Regions from separate parts of the Vagococcus sp. QWL-13 genome, predicted to be linked through region 2. Evidence: predicted binding sites of a transcription regulator. Region 2 holds the regulator's gene; the other holds the start of a gene.
The links. The regulator HrcA, encoded in region 2, represses chaperone genes, less so after heat shock. The targets are predictions, from matches to a motif close to TTAGCACTCNNNNNNNNNGAGTGCTAA.

Region 1 (7,394 bases), 1.4 Mb from region 2:
TCTCGAAGAGATGTGATGAGGGCCATGCAGATGGCACAGCGTCAGCCGCAAGTAGCCAATACCATGCCGGATCAAATTTCTGAAGCAATCACTGAGGTTGATACGGAAGATAAAAACAATTTTATTTTGAGTGTTGTTATTTCACCTCAGATGGTGGATAATATTGGGACATTATCTTATGGGGTCTTGAGTGAAATCATCACCAGTTCAGTCAGACGGGTGATGCATAAACAAGAAAAAAGAAATATCGTTATCGAACAAGTTTCGCTGTACTATTTTAAAGTCATTCAAATCGAAAGCCAAATCGAAATTGTCCCTAAAATTTTAGAGATTGGCCGCAGATCAGCGAAACTAGATGTAGAAGTCAAACTGGACAACACGATTGTTGCGAAAGCCATCGTTGTTTGTCAATTGATGGGTAAATCATAGAAAGTGGGCAGGAAAATGAGTCAGCAGAGGGAAATTTTGGGAGAAATAAAAGCATATAAAAAAATTATCATTCACCGTCATGAACGCCCTGATCCGGATGCCTTGGGTTCCCAGTTGGGATTGGCGGCCATACTGCGTGCTTCTTTCCCGGGAAAAACAATTTATTGTGTCGGCGATGAAGAAAGATCCTTGAGTTATATGGGGCGTATGGATATTATTGCTGATGAGATTTATCAGGGAGCGCTAGTCATTGTGACAGACACGGCAAATGCACCAAGAATCTCAGATAAGCGTTATGGTTTAGGTGATAAGCTGATAAAAATCGACCATCATCCAAATGACGAACCTTATGGTGATATCATGTGGATTTCGACTGAAGCGAGTAGCTGCAGCGAAATCATTTATGACTTTTATAGTTCTTTTTCTGATGAACTGGTAATGACAGAGGACGCTGCCAGACTGCTTTATGCCGGAATCGTTGGAGATACGGGAAGGTTTTTATATCCTTCGACTACCAGCCATACATTTCAGGTAGCCTCTGAGTTAAGAAAATATCCCTTTGATGCTGCTTTAATCAACCGGCAAATTTCGGAAATCCCGTGGAAAGTAGCCAGACTAATGGGATATATGCTGGAAAATATCGAGTGCGATGACAACGGTGTAGCACGGGTCATACTTCCCTACGAGCTGTTGAAAAAATATCATGTGGCTGACGGGGATACAGCAGGTTTGATTCCGATTCCCGGAAATATTGACAAGGTTGTGATGTGGGCATTGTTCGTGGAACAAGAAAAAGGATTTTACCGCGTAAGGATGCGCTCGAAAGGACCGACCATCAATGGACTTGCCAGAGAACATCACGGCGGAGGACATCCGCTGGCAAGCGGTGCTTCGGCAAGAGATTTGGCAGAGGTAGATGTGATTTATCAAAAGATGCAGGAATTGGTTGCTAAAAGCAAACAATCCATGGATTGATTAGTTATCAAAAAACGGCAGAATGCGTTGCGCATTCTGCCGTTTTTTTTTAAGTTGCTTTTTCCAGTTTCGTACTGCTTTCTTCCCACTCTTCCATGACTTTCAGCTGTTCTTCTTCCAGTGCATCAACTTCTTTTTGAAGATTGGCTAACTCGATATGGTTGGTGAGAATCTGAGGCAGTGTCATCCGTTCATGAATCTCTTCAATTTCTTTTTCAATTTTTTCCAGCTGTTCTTCGGCACTGCGGACTTGCCGTTCCAGTTTTCTGATTTCTTTTTGTATTTCTTTGGAGCGGTAATATTCTTTTTGGTTTGTTGTTTGCGTATGTGTTTCTGACACTCCCTGTGTAGCATAGGCTTCCTCGGCTTTCATCCGTGCCAATTCTTCCAGCTCTGCCTTTTTTGCCACATAATAATCATAATCACCTAAAAATTCCTGAGACCCTTTTTCAGATAATTCTACGACTTTAGTGGCGATGCGATTGATAAAATAGCGGTCATGGGAAACGAACAGAATTGTTCCCTCAAATTCAATCAAAGCATTTTCCAAAACTTCTTTGCTGTCGATATCCAGATGGTTCGTGGGCTCGTCAAGTATCAGAAAATTATGCTTTTTCATGGATAATTTAGCCAATGCCAGCCGTGCTTTTTCTCCGCCGCTGAGAAAAGGAACGGTTTTGCTGACATCATCCCCGGAAAAAAGGAAACTGCCGAGAATGGAACGGATATCTTTTTCTGGAGTGGTAGGATGTTCGTCCCATAACTCTTGAAGTACTGTTTTATTAGAGCGCAAATTACTTTGCTCCTGATCGTAGTATCCAATCATGACATTAGTTCCAGTGGCAATCTGCCCTTCAATCAGAGGATGCTCTTTTATGATGGATTTTAGCAAGGTTGATTTGCCGATACCATTAGGGCCTACCAAAGCAACAGCTTCTTGCCGGCGGATGTCTAACTCGATTGGCTTGGCCAGCACTTGTCCATCGTAACCGATAGCCGCTTTTTCGACTTGCAGGACCACATTGCCTGATTTTTTTTCAATGGAAAAGTTAAAATGTGCCGATTTTTCATCTCCCACCGGTTTTTCCAGCCTGTCCATTTTTTCCAGTTGTTTGCGTCTGCTTTGAGCCCGTTTCGTGGTGCTTGCCCTAACGATGTTTCTTGCCACAAAATCTTCTAATTTATGGATTTCTTCTTGCTGTTTTTCATAAGCTTTCCACTCTGATGTCAAACGTTGTTCCTTGATGTCAAGATAAGTCGTATAGTTTCCTTTGTAATAAGTAATCTGGCTGCGGCTCAACTCATAAACTTCTGTGACGATTTTATCTAAAAAATAGCGGTCATGAGAGACGATGAGCAAGGCTCCCCGATAATTTTGCAAATAGTTTTCCAACCAGGAAAGAGTGTCGATATCCAAGTGGTTGGTAGGCTCGTCAAGAATCAGCAGTTGGGGCCGTTCCAGCAATAATTTTGCCAATGCTAGACGGGTTTTTTGTCCGCCTGACAGACTGTTGACCTTACGTCCGTAGTAGCTTTCATCAAATTGAAAACCATTCAATACGGTCTTGATTTCTGTTTCATACATGTACCCATTTTGCTGCTGAAAATCATGCTGCAGCTGGTCATAATCTTTTAATTTTTTTTGAAACTCAGCCGAGTCTTGGCCGGAAGTATGGCGGCTGATATCCAGTTCTAATTGTCTGATTTTTTCTTCCATCTGTATAAGATGAGTGAAAGAGTCCCGCATCGCTTCCCAGATGGTCTTTTCAGAAGTGAATCCGGTATTTTGTGCCAGATATCCTAGAGTCAGTCCTCGTATTTTCGTCACTTGACCTTCATCCGGGGATTCAATGTCTGCTAAAATTTTCAATAAGGTGGATTTGCCGGCACCATTTCTTCCGACTAAACCAATCCGGCTGTTGTCTTTGATTTCGATGTGAATGTGTTGAAATAAAATATCTGCTCCGAAAAAACGAGCAATATTGTTTCCTTGTAATAAAATCATAACGGTTTTCTCCTAAAAAACATGATAAATTAAGTTTATCATATCATAAAGGGAAGAGAGAAATGAAAAAAGCTTTGAAATATCGGTTTTCAAACAGAAAAATTGCACAAAGTAAACTTTTATTGATATGATGTTAATGTGAGTAATAGAACAAGCTAATGTTAGAAAGGAATAAATGCAGTATGAAGAATAAACCGATTCCAAGGGCGACGGCGAAAAGGTTGCCTTTATATTATCGTTATTTGAAAGTTTTGTTTGATTCCGGAAAAACAAAAATTTCTTCAACAGAACTTAGTGAAGCAGTGAAGGTGGACAGTGCCACCATTCGCCGTGATTTTTCCTACTTTGGAGAATTAGGCAAACGGGGATATGGCTACGATGTGGAAAGTCTGCTTGAATTTTTTGGACGCATGTTGACAGAGGACCGTCTGACTAATGTGGCATTAATCGGGGTCGGGAATCTGGGGAGTGCTTTGCTTAAATATGGTTTTCATCAAAACAATAATATCCGGATCAGTGCCGCCTTTGATGTGAAGGAAGATTTGGTGGGACGGATTGTGGACGGTATTCCTGTTTATCCGATGGAAGACATGGCAGAGCAAATCCGGCAGCAGCAGATTGAAGTGGCGATTTTAACGATTCCTTCAGAAAATGCTCAAGATGTTGCAAATAAATTATACGAGGCAGGGATTCGCGGTATCATGAATTTTACCCGTGTCCGATTGAATACACCTAGCAATGTTCACGTTCAAAGTATCGACTTGACGAATGAACTGCAAACGTTGATTTATTTTTTGAATCATTACACGGATTAAAAAATGAGCGAGAGCTTGATAACACTTGATTTGGAACTTCTCCTATCTCAGGAGGAGTTTTTTTCTTTGTGTATTTTTTGTTGAAACTTAGGATAATACTTGCAAAAATCTTCAAGAATGAGTATCATAATAAATGTGAGTTAGCACTTGAAGTTCAAGAGTGCTAAAAAAGAAAATTGATGGAGGGATTTAAGTTGTTAAAACCATTAGGAGATCGTGTCATTATTGATGTAGCTCAAGAGGAAGAAGTGACTGCAGGAGGTTTGGTCTTAACTTCAGCAGCTAAAGAAAAACCACAAGTCGGGAAAGTGCTGGCTGTTGGTGACGGTCGTACGTTAGACAATGGAGAAAAATTACCGATGTCAGTTAAAGTCGGCGATCAAGTTGTTTTTGAAAAATATTCAGGTTCAGAGATTACTCACGCAGGTGAAGAATACCTGATCGTTCATGAAAAAGATATTATCGCTATCGTAGAATAAAACTTGAAAGGAAGCATAAAAAGACATGGCAAAAGATATTAAATTCAGCAGAGATGCACGGGAAGCAATGGTAAGAGGGATTGACTCTCTTGCAGATGTAGTAAAAGTAACATTAGGGCCAAAAGGTCGTAATGTGGTTTTAGAAAAATCTTTTGGTTCACCATTGATTACAAATGACGGTGTGACAATCGCTAAAGAAATCGAATTGGAAGACCATTTTGAAAATATGGGAGCACAATTAGTTTCAGAAGTGGCTTCTAAAACAAATGATATTGCAGGAGATGGAACAACAACAGCAACTGTGTTGACAAGTGCTATCGTCCGTGAAGGCTTGAAAAACGTTACAGCCGGGGCTAACCCTGTAGGTATCCGCCGCGGAATCGAGTTGGCAACTAAAGCAGCTGTTGAAGGTCTGTACGAAATTTCCAAACAAGTAGAAACAAAAGAATCTATCGCACAAGTGGCGGCAGTATCTTCCGGTTCTGAAACAATCGGTGAGTACGTTTCCGATGCGATGGAAAAAGTTGGCAATGACGGTGTCATCACGATTGAAGAATCTAAAGGAATCGAAACAGAGCTTGATGTCGTGGAAGGGATGCAGTTTGACCGCGGTTATCTGTCTCAATACATGGTGACTGACAACGATAAAATGGAAGCAGTCCTAGAAGATCCTTACATTTTGATCACAGACAAAAAAATCTCTAACATTCAAGATATTTTGCCGTTGTTAGAGCAAATTTTGCAAGAAGGCAAACCGTTATTGATTATCGCTGACGATGTGGACGGCGAAGCATTGCCGACACTCGTTCTAAATAAAATCCGCGGTACATTTAATGTGGCTGCAGTTAAAGCTCCAGGATTCGGCGACCGCCGCAAAGCAATGTTGGAAGATATTGCTATCTTAACAGGCGGTACAGTGATTACTGAAGATTTAGGACTGGAATTGAAAGACACTAAGATTGAGTCACTGGGAACAGCGAAAAAAGTTGTGGTGGACAAAGACAATACAACTATCGTAGAAGGCGGCGGCACGACTGACGCAATCGCTGAGCGTGTGGCATTGATCCGTTCACAAGTAGCAGATACTACTTCTGATTTCGACCGTGAAAAACTGCAAGAACGGTTGGCAAAACTTTCAGGCGGTGTAGCTGTTATCAAAGTGGGTGCAGCAACTGAAACTGAATTGAAAGAATTAAAACTGCGTATTGAAGATGCTTTGAATGCGACTCGTGCGGCAGTGGAAGAAGGAATTGTTTCCGGCGGGGGTACTGCTTTAATCAATGTGCTTGATAAGGTGGCAGCTGTCGATGCTGAAGGCGATGAACTGACAGGTGTGAACATCGTGTTGCGTGCTTTGGAAGAGCCTGTTCGTCAAATTGCTGACAATGCAGGAGTAGAAGGTTCTGTAGTTGTTGATAAGATGAAAAATGCTGAACCGGGCACAGGGTTTAACGCTGCTACCGGCGAATGGGTCAACATGATTGACGCAGGAATCGTAGACCCTACAAAAGTGACACGCTCAGCCCTTCAAAATGCGGCAAGCGTTGCTTCACTGATTTTGACAACTGAAGCTGTGATTGCTGACAAGCCGGCACCTGAAGCACCAGCTGGCGGAGCACCAGGCATGGACCCTAATATGATGGGTATGATGTAAGAAGCAGTCAACTATAAAATATAAACTAAGACTTACAAAAAAATTGTAAGTTAAGAGACACAGGAAAAAAAGGCAACTACTAAAAAAGTAGTTGTCTTTTTTTATTTTGGTGAACAAATTTTGAAATCAGAGTAATTTGTTTCTTAATCCTCAGGCGGTAAGTTTTCTTGTCTTCTTTATGATATAAATAATATTGAATTATTGTGACTGTTCTTGGTGATGGGAACACACGGACCTTGTCGTTGTCTATTGATTTTCTTCCATGCCATCGGACAGTGAATGCTCTTTTATTTTCTCCAACGATTCAAATGAAAGTGATAAAGGTTTGAAATGTATTTTTTACTCATTTCAGGAGAGCTTTTTTATGACTTTTCATTCACCGATTGCGGAGAGAGAGAAAACAAGATACACTCTTCTTAACAAGTAATGTCTGATAGAAGACTAATTGAGGAGTTAGCAGAGATGGAAGCAAGCAAAATCATTGAGGATTTACGAGCATTGGGTATCAGAGAGGACGATACGATCGTCGTTCACTCTTCTTATAATGCTTTGAAAGGAAGGGAAACAATCGAAGGGGGACCGGCAGCAGTCATTGCAGCTCTGAAAGAGACTGTGAAAAACGGTACGCTGCTGCTGCCTGCGCTGAGCTATGAAAATGTCAGCCTTGAGAACCGAAAGTTTGATCTGGAACAAACGCCGTCCTGTATCGGTATTCTGCCCGAGTTTATGAGAAAGTCAGAAGGAGTTTTCCGCAGTGTCCACCCTACCCATAGTGTGACAGCTTGGGGAAAAGATGCTGAAGAAATCACAAAACATCACTACAAGGATTTTTCTCCTGTGGGCCCTAATTCCCCGTTTAGAGAAGTTTACCGCCGGGGAGGTAAAATAGTGATGCTGGGTGCTCCGCTGGAAAGGAATACTAGCCTTCATGGTGTGGAGGAAATGGTTCTCCCGGATTATTTATTTCGCGGTAATTTCGACTATGAAATCACCTTGCCGGGAAACAAAACTATGATTATGAATGTTTTGCGCCATGA
Region 2 (7,394 bases):
TCACACGTCCTGAACCATGACAATCCACACATGGGTCTTTGATTATCTGACCCTTGCCTTGACACTCTGGACAGGTCTGACGGCTCATCACACGGCCGAGGGGCGTCTGACGTTCTACATTGATCGTTCCTTGACCATGACAGCGCGGACATGTCTCAGGATGAGTACCCGGTTTAGCACCAGAACCATGACAAGTCTTACATTGATCTTCACGTTTGAATGTCACATTTTTTTGCGTACCAAAAATAGCCTCTTCGAAAGATAAATTCAAGGAATATTGTAAATCAGAACCTTGACGAGGTGCATTAGGATTAGCCGATCTGCCGCCACCGCCAAAAAACGATTCAAATATATCTTCAAAGCCGCCAAAACTTCCGCCTCCGAAACCTTCAAAGCCGCCAAAACCGCCAGCACCAAAATTAGGATCCGTGGACGCGTGTCCATACTGGTCATATGCGGCTCTTTTTTGGGAATCGCTAAGGACTTCATAAGCTTCTGAGACTTCCTTAAACTTTTCATCAGCCCCGGGCTCTTTGTTGATGTCGGGATGATATTTTTTAGAAAGTTTCCGATAAGCTTTTTTTATTTCATCTTCAGAGGCACTTTTAGATACACCCAAAACTTCATAATAATCTCTTTTCGCCACGGGCTTTCCTCCACATTTCTAATTATTCTTTAAAACCTTTTAAATCATATCACACTTCACCATAGGAAGAAACTCCATTCTCTGATAAAGTGGGATTCAAGCAGAGAAAGCCAATTCCCTCCAAAGGTCACTGGCTTTCATCACGAACATTATTTTGTATCATCGTCCACTTCTTCGAAGTCTCCGTCTACCACATCATCAGCAGAACCTTGAGCTTCATCAGCTCCTTGAGCCGCTTGTTGTTCTTGGGCTGCCTGTTCATATAATTTAACTGTCAACGCTTGGACAATTTCATTTAGTTCATCCCGTTTTGTCTTCATTGCTTCTAAATCATTAGCTTCGACTGCTGCTTTCAACTCGTCACGTGCAGTTTCTGCCTTTTTAACTTCTTCCTCGTCAACTTTGCCTTCAAGTTCTTTCAAGGTTTTATCGACTGAGAAGAGCAATGCGTCCACATCGTTACGCAAATCAGCTTCATCTTTTTTAGCCTTGTCAGCTTCGGCATTTGCTTCAGCATCTTTGACCATTTTTTCAATTTCTTCATCTGTCAAACCTGAAGAAGATTTGATTGTGATTTTTTGCTCTTTTTGAGTTCCTAAGTCTTTTGCACTAACATTAACAATCCCGTCTTTATCAATATCAAAAGTTACTTCGATTTGAGGCACACCGCGTGGAGCTGGCGGGATATCTGTCAACTGGAATCTTCCCAGTGTCTTATTGTCAGTAGCCATCGGACGCTCACCTTGTAGTACGTGAATGTCTACGGCCGGCTGGTTGTCTGCTGCAGTAGAAAACACTTGAGATTTGCTAGTTGGAATTGTTGTGTTACGGTCAATCAGTTTGGTAAATACTTGCCCCATTGTTTCGATTCCCAGTGATAGTGGTGTAACATCAAGTAAAACAACGTCTTTCACGTCACCAGAGATAACGCCACCTTGAATCGCTGCTCCCATTGCCACAACTTCGTCCGGGTTCACTGATTTGTTAGGTTCTTTATTCGTTTCTCTCTTCACTGCTTCCACAACTGCCGGAATACGGGTAGAACCGCCGACTAAAATAACTTCGTCGATTTCAGAAGCTGATAATCCAGCATCTTTCAATGCACGACGAACTGGTCCTTTAGTTCTTTCTACAAGATCTGCTGTTAATTCATCAAATTTTGCACGAGTCAATGTCACTTCCATATGAAGCGGGCCTGCATCTCCTGCAGTGATAAACGGCAAGCTGATTTGAGTGCTTGTCACACCGGACAAATCTTTTTTAGCCTTTTCAGAAGCATCTTTCAAGCGTTGAACCGCCATTTTATCTTTTGATAGGTCAATGCCATTTTCTTTACGGAATTCAGCAACAAGATAATCAATGATTTTGTTATCAAAGTCATCTCCACCAAGCTCATTGTCACCGGCAGTTGACAACACGTCAAATACTCCGTCACCCAACTCAAGAATCGAAACGTCAAAAGTTCCTCCGCCTAAGTCGAACACAAGAATTTTTTCTTCTTTTTCTACTTTATCCAAACCATAAGCAAGAGCTGCTGCTGTCGGCTCGTTGACGATACGTTCAACTTCTAAACCGGCAATTTTACCAGCATCTTTTGTTGCTTGACGTTGAGAGTCGTTAAAGTAAGCTGGAACTGTAATAACCGCTTTAGTTACTTTGTCCCCGAGATATTCTTCAGCGAAACCTTTCATATATTGTAAAACCATGGCAGAAATTTCTTGAGGGGTGTAAGATTTCCCTTCCATCTCGATCTTATAACCTGTCTGCCCCATATGACGCTTAATCGAAGACACAGTATTCGGGTTGGTCACTGCTTGACGCTTTGCAACTTCCCCTACTTGAATTTCCCCTTCTTTAAATGAAACAACTGAAGGAGTTGTACGGTTTCCTTCTGGGTTTGGGATAATTTTTGCTTCTCCGCCTTCTAATACTGCTACGGCAGAGTTTGTTGTTCCTAAGTCGATACCTATAATTTTGCTCATAATCACTTGCTCCTCTGTTTTATAATTTTATTTTTACTGCGCTACAATCACCATAGATGGTCGCAACACACGATCATACAATTTATATCCTTTTTGAAGCACGACAACAATTTCTTCCACTTGTTGCCCTTCTTCAATCGGCACAGTTTGCACTGCTTGATGAAGGTTAGGGTCAAATACTTTGCCTAATGCTTCGATTTCTTCGATTCCCGAAGTTTTGAAAGCAGCTAGTATGCCGTCTTTCACCATTTCTACACCTTTTTTCAAATTCTCTACCTGTTCTGCTGAAATTTCAGCCTCCAAGGCCCGATCTAAATTATCCAGTGCAGGAAGAAGTTCTTTAGCTAAATCCTGTGATCTAAAGCGGACAAGAGCTTCTCTTTCTTTTTGAAATCTGTTGCGCATGTTGGCAATTTCTGCCTGTGCACGGAGGAATTTATCCTCTGCTTCTTCCAATTCGATTTTTAACTGTTCTTCGGAAGACAATGCTTCTATTGAACCTGCTGATGATTGTTCCTCGTCAACAGCCTCAACATTTTCAGCTGCTGCTTCTGTTACCTCATCCATTGTTTCTTCCTTGTGTTCTTCTGCCACTTTACTCATCCTTTCGCTACGTCTTTATGAATCCAACAAACGGTAATAGTCTGCTAAATAGTCCGCCAATTCATGTCTAAAGGCTTCGACTAGACCAAACATGCGAGAGTAAGCCATGTTCGTCGGCCCCAAGATTGCAATGGTTCCGGTCCCATGCTCAGCCACATCGTAAGAAGCGGTAATCAAGCTCATGTTGGTCAATAAATCATTTTCGATTTCTTCGCCGATTCGAATCTGTATCCCTTCTTTAGGTGCTTGAATAAGAGAGGAAACCTGATTCTGGTTGCTCATCAAGGAATAAACCAGCTTGAATTGATGGACGTCTGGAATCAAATCCACATCAAGCAAATTCATCTGTCCGCCGATATATACCCTTTCTTCAAATGCGTGACTCAAGATGGATTCAAAAATATCCATGATTCCTCTTGGCGTTTGAAAATATCTTTGCAAAATCAAAGGAATTTCCGTACGCAATTTATTATACACAGTGATCAAGGGTTGCCCGACCAACTTATCATTGATGATTTGAATGATTTTTTCAATATCGCTGCTGGAAATATCATCAGGAACTGTAAAAACTTGGCTCTCCACATTTCCTCTGTCAGTAACAATAATTGCCATCAGTTGTTGATTGTTTAACGGAACAACTCGAAATCCCGTCAATCTCCGATCATTCATCTCAGGTCCCAAAGAAAAAGCTGTATAACTGGTTAAATCAGATAGAACTTGAGCTGATTTTTCGATAATTTCATTCAATGCGGTAAAATTCCGGTTGAACGATTGTCTGATAGATGACAATTCTTCATTAGTCACTGTGGAAGGTTTTAAAAGATAGTCTACATAAAAACGATACCCCTGTACGGAAGGCACCCGCCCGGCAGAAGTATGAGGTTTTTCAATAAACCCCTCTCTTTCAAGGAAGCTCAAGTCATTTCGAATAGTTGCGGAACTGGCATTTATGCCGGCGTTCATCAACGTTTTCGATCCTACTGGTTCTCCTGTCGCTGCGTGCAGCTGAACCACAAGGGCCAATATATCTAATTGTCTTTGTGATAGCATTCCTTTCACCTCTTTTTTTAGCACTCAAGTATCCAAAGTGCTAATCACATGTCTCAGTATACCAAGACAACAATCTCTTGTCAACGGAAAACCACGCAATATTAGCACTCGATAACAGCGAGTGCTAATATTGCGTGGCAGCATAGATTTTAGTTTGTATGGCAACGTTAGCCTTCATCAATCAAGTAAAAACTGCTCAAATACTTCGTTGCCCAGCATGAGTCCTTTTTTGCTCAATGCGATAAATTTCTCATCAACCGTGACTAAATTGTTTCTCGCTAAATCTTTAATCGCAGGACCATACACATCAAAAAGAGACCGACTAAACTTTTCCTCAAACTTGGTTAGAGAGACCCCTTCTAATTTTCTCAAACCTAAAAACATTTCTTCTTCCATTTTATTTTCCAATGTCAATGTTTCCACTTCACGGATTGGCAGTACACCTTTTCTCAAAGGACTTAAATAATGTTGGATAGGACCATGATTTTTATATCGTTTTCCAGCTAAATAGCCGCTTGCCCCAGCCCCAAGTCCGTAATAATATTCATTATCCCAATACACTAAGTTGTGACGGCTCTCTTTGCCGGGAATTGAAAAATTACTGATTTCATATTGGATTTTTCCGGCCGCTTCCATTTTTTCAGCGGCTAATTCAAACATATCTCCCTCAATATCTTCAGTGGGTAGATGCAATCGTCCTTGCCTAGCCCAATTATAAAAAACTGTCTGATTCTCGAGAATAAGAGAATAAAGAGAGTAATGAGGCAAATCTAAAGTCAGGGCTTTATCTAAAGTTTCACGAAAACTTTCCAGAGTTTGACCGGGCAATGCATATATCAAATCAATGCTCACATTATCGAAGCCGGCTTTTTCTACAAGTGACAATGTAGTGTAAACATCTTCTTCAGAATGTCTTCTGCCGATTTTTTTCAATAGGCGGTTATCAAATGTTTGAACGCCCATTGACAGGCGGTTTACACCATAATTTTTTAAAACATTTAATTTATCAAGGGTCAAATCACCTGGATTTGCCTCGACTGTAAACTCATTGCCGTTGTTCAGCGGAAGCCTTGAACGAACCCCCGCCAGCAACACGTCCAGCTGTTTGGCTGACAATGCTGTAGGTGTGCCTCCCCCGATATAAATTGTTTCTATTCTTTCCGAAAAATGCTTGGCTTTAATCAAATCTATTTCTTGCAGCAGTGCAGAAATATACTCATCCACCGGCTGTTCTTCGATAAGTACCTTGTTGAAATCACAATAGTAGCAAATATGCTCACAAAACGGAATGTGAATGTAAGCTGAAAGCTGCTGATACTGGTTTTTTTTATTTTCTAACATCTAGTAAATTCCTTCCAAAAACTTCCAAAATTGTTTCGATAACTTATGATTGACTAACTAATCTACTCTATTTTGCAAGATAATTTTGAAAAACACAACTAAATGCTTTCAATAATTTCCTAATAGGATTTTTTACACAGATTTCTCGTTTTCCTCACTTGGTTTGATATAAAGAGATACCTGTGCTGTCCAAAGGATTGACAATTGCTCCCAAATAATTAGGAAATAATTCGTTTGAATCATCTTTGCCGATAGATATTTCTGTCGACTTCGAAGCGCGACATGACATAAAAAAGTCCTCCTGCAAAATTTAAGTACGATAACTTAAATTTTGCAGGATGGATTTATTTTTAGTGCTTAGGCTCCCATTATTTGCTAGTTGTCAGGATTTCAGCAAATCGTATTGCGACTGGTACAAGAAATAGTATCTACCTTTTTTTGCCATCAACTCATCGTGGGTGCCGTGCTCGATAATTTGGCCCTGATCGATAAAGAATATTTCCGAGCTGTTTTTTATAGTTGATAACCTGTGAGCGATTATAAATGATGTCCTGTTTTTCAACAGTTCTTTCAATCCGTTTTGAAGGAGTTCCTCTGTGTGTGTGTCAATACTTGACGTCGCCTCATCCAGTATCAGGATACGCGGGTCTGCCAGCAATGCTCTGGCAAAAGAAATTAGCTGACGCTGTCCAGCAGATAAGGTACTTCCCCGCTCTTCAACTACCGTATGATAACCATCTTTCAGGTCTTTGATAAAATCATGTGCCCGGACAGCTTTACTTGCTCGGATAATTTCCTCTTCCGTGGCGTCAAGTTTTCCATAACGTATATTTTCAAGAATAGTTCCGGAAAAGATAAATGTATCTTGAAGCATCACACCCATCTGCGAGCGCAGTGACTGGAGCGTGACATCTCTTACATCTTTGCCGTCTACCTTGACACTTCCATCGTTCACATCATAAAATCGGCTGATCAAGTTGATGACTGTTGTCTTACCTGCTCCGGTAGGACCAACCAATGCAACTGACTGTCCCGGTTCCACCGAAAATGTCATATCATCCAAAATTTTCTTTCCGTTTGGTTCGTATCTAAAAGTAACATGCTCAAAGGTCACATCTCCCCTTACAGTATCCAAAACCTGAGCATCGTTTTTATCCTGTATTTCAGGTTCTTCATCCAACGTCTCAAAAATCCGTTCTAAGTAGGCTGTTGCCGTAATCAAAGAGTTATAGAAATTACCAATATTAATCACGGGATTCCAAAAATTATTGATGTAGCCCATAAATGCGATTAGCGTACCAGTACTGACTTTTACACCGATTTGACGAATACCGATAAAATAAATCAAACACGTGGTCAAGATTGAAATATTTTCCACCGATGGCCAGAGGAGACGCATGATTTTGATTGCCCTCATCCAAGCCGAACGGTAGTCATTTGACAACTCATCAAAAATCAGTTCATTTCGTTCTTCACGGGTGAATGACTGAGTGATACGAACTCCAGAAATACTTTCATGAATATAAGCATTCAAATTAGATTGTTTATTGCTTAGGTGCTGATAGGCTTTACGTTGCCGATTTTTGATAATCATCGTGATAAGAAATAATAAGGGCAATAATGCCAAACTATAAAGCGTCAGCCGTACATCTATGAGAAACATGACAATCAGCGTAATAAGAACATTGAAAAAATCTGAAATTAAATTAATTAGTCCATTACTAAGCAAGTCGCTTAATGTGTTGATATAATTAACGACACGAATCAAAATT

Region 1: groES (co-chaperone GroES) is a predicted target of HrcA. The motif match lies at 4,365-4,391, and genes of this name have one in related genera.

Annotation. Positions count from the first base shown of each region.
Region 1 covers NZ_CM178746.1:420,972-428,365, forward strand. Annotated here, with positions in the region: gene AC4PHI_RS02090 (DRTGG domain-containing protein) at 1-429, shown strand, start outside; gene AC4PHI_RS02095 (DHH family phosphoesterase) at 445-1,404, shown strand; gene AC4PHI_RS02100 (ABC-F family ATP-binding cassette domain-containing protein) at 1,454-3,409, opposite strand; gene AC4PHI_RS02105 (redox-sensing transcriptional repressor Rex) at 3,592-4,224, shown strand; gene groES (co-chaperone GroES) at 4,419-4,703, shown strand; gene groL (chaperonin GroEL) at 4,729-6,357, shown strand; gene AC4PHI_RS02120 (AAC(3) family N-acetyltransferase) at 6,820-7,394, shown strand, end outside.
Region 2 covers NZ_CM178746.1:1,772,182-1,779,575, forward strand. Annotated here, with positions in the region: gene dnaJ (molecular chaperone DnaJ) at 1-646, opposite strand, end outside; gene dnaK (molecular chaperone DnaK) at 796-2,628, opposite strand; gene grpE (nucleotide exchange factor GrpE) at 2,662-3,231, opposite strand; gene hrcA (heat-inducible transcriptional repressor HrcA) at 3,247-4,281, opposite strand; gene hemW (radical SAM family heme chaperone HemW) at 4,459-5,622, opposite strand; gene AC4PHI_RS08235 (hypothetical protein) at 5,777-5,911, opposite strand; gene AC4PHI_RS08240 (ABC transporter ATP-binding protein) at 6,005-7,394, opposite strand, start outside.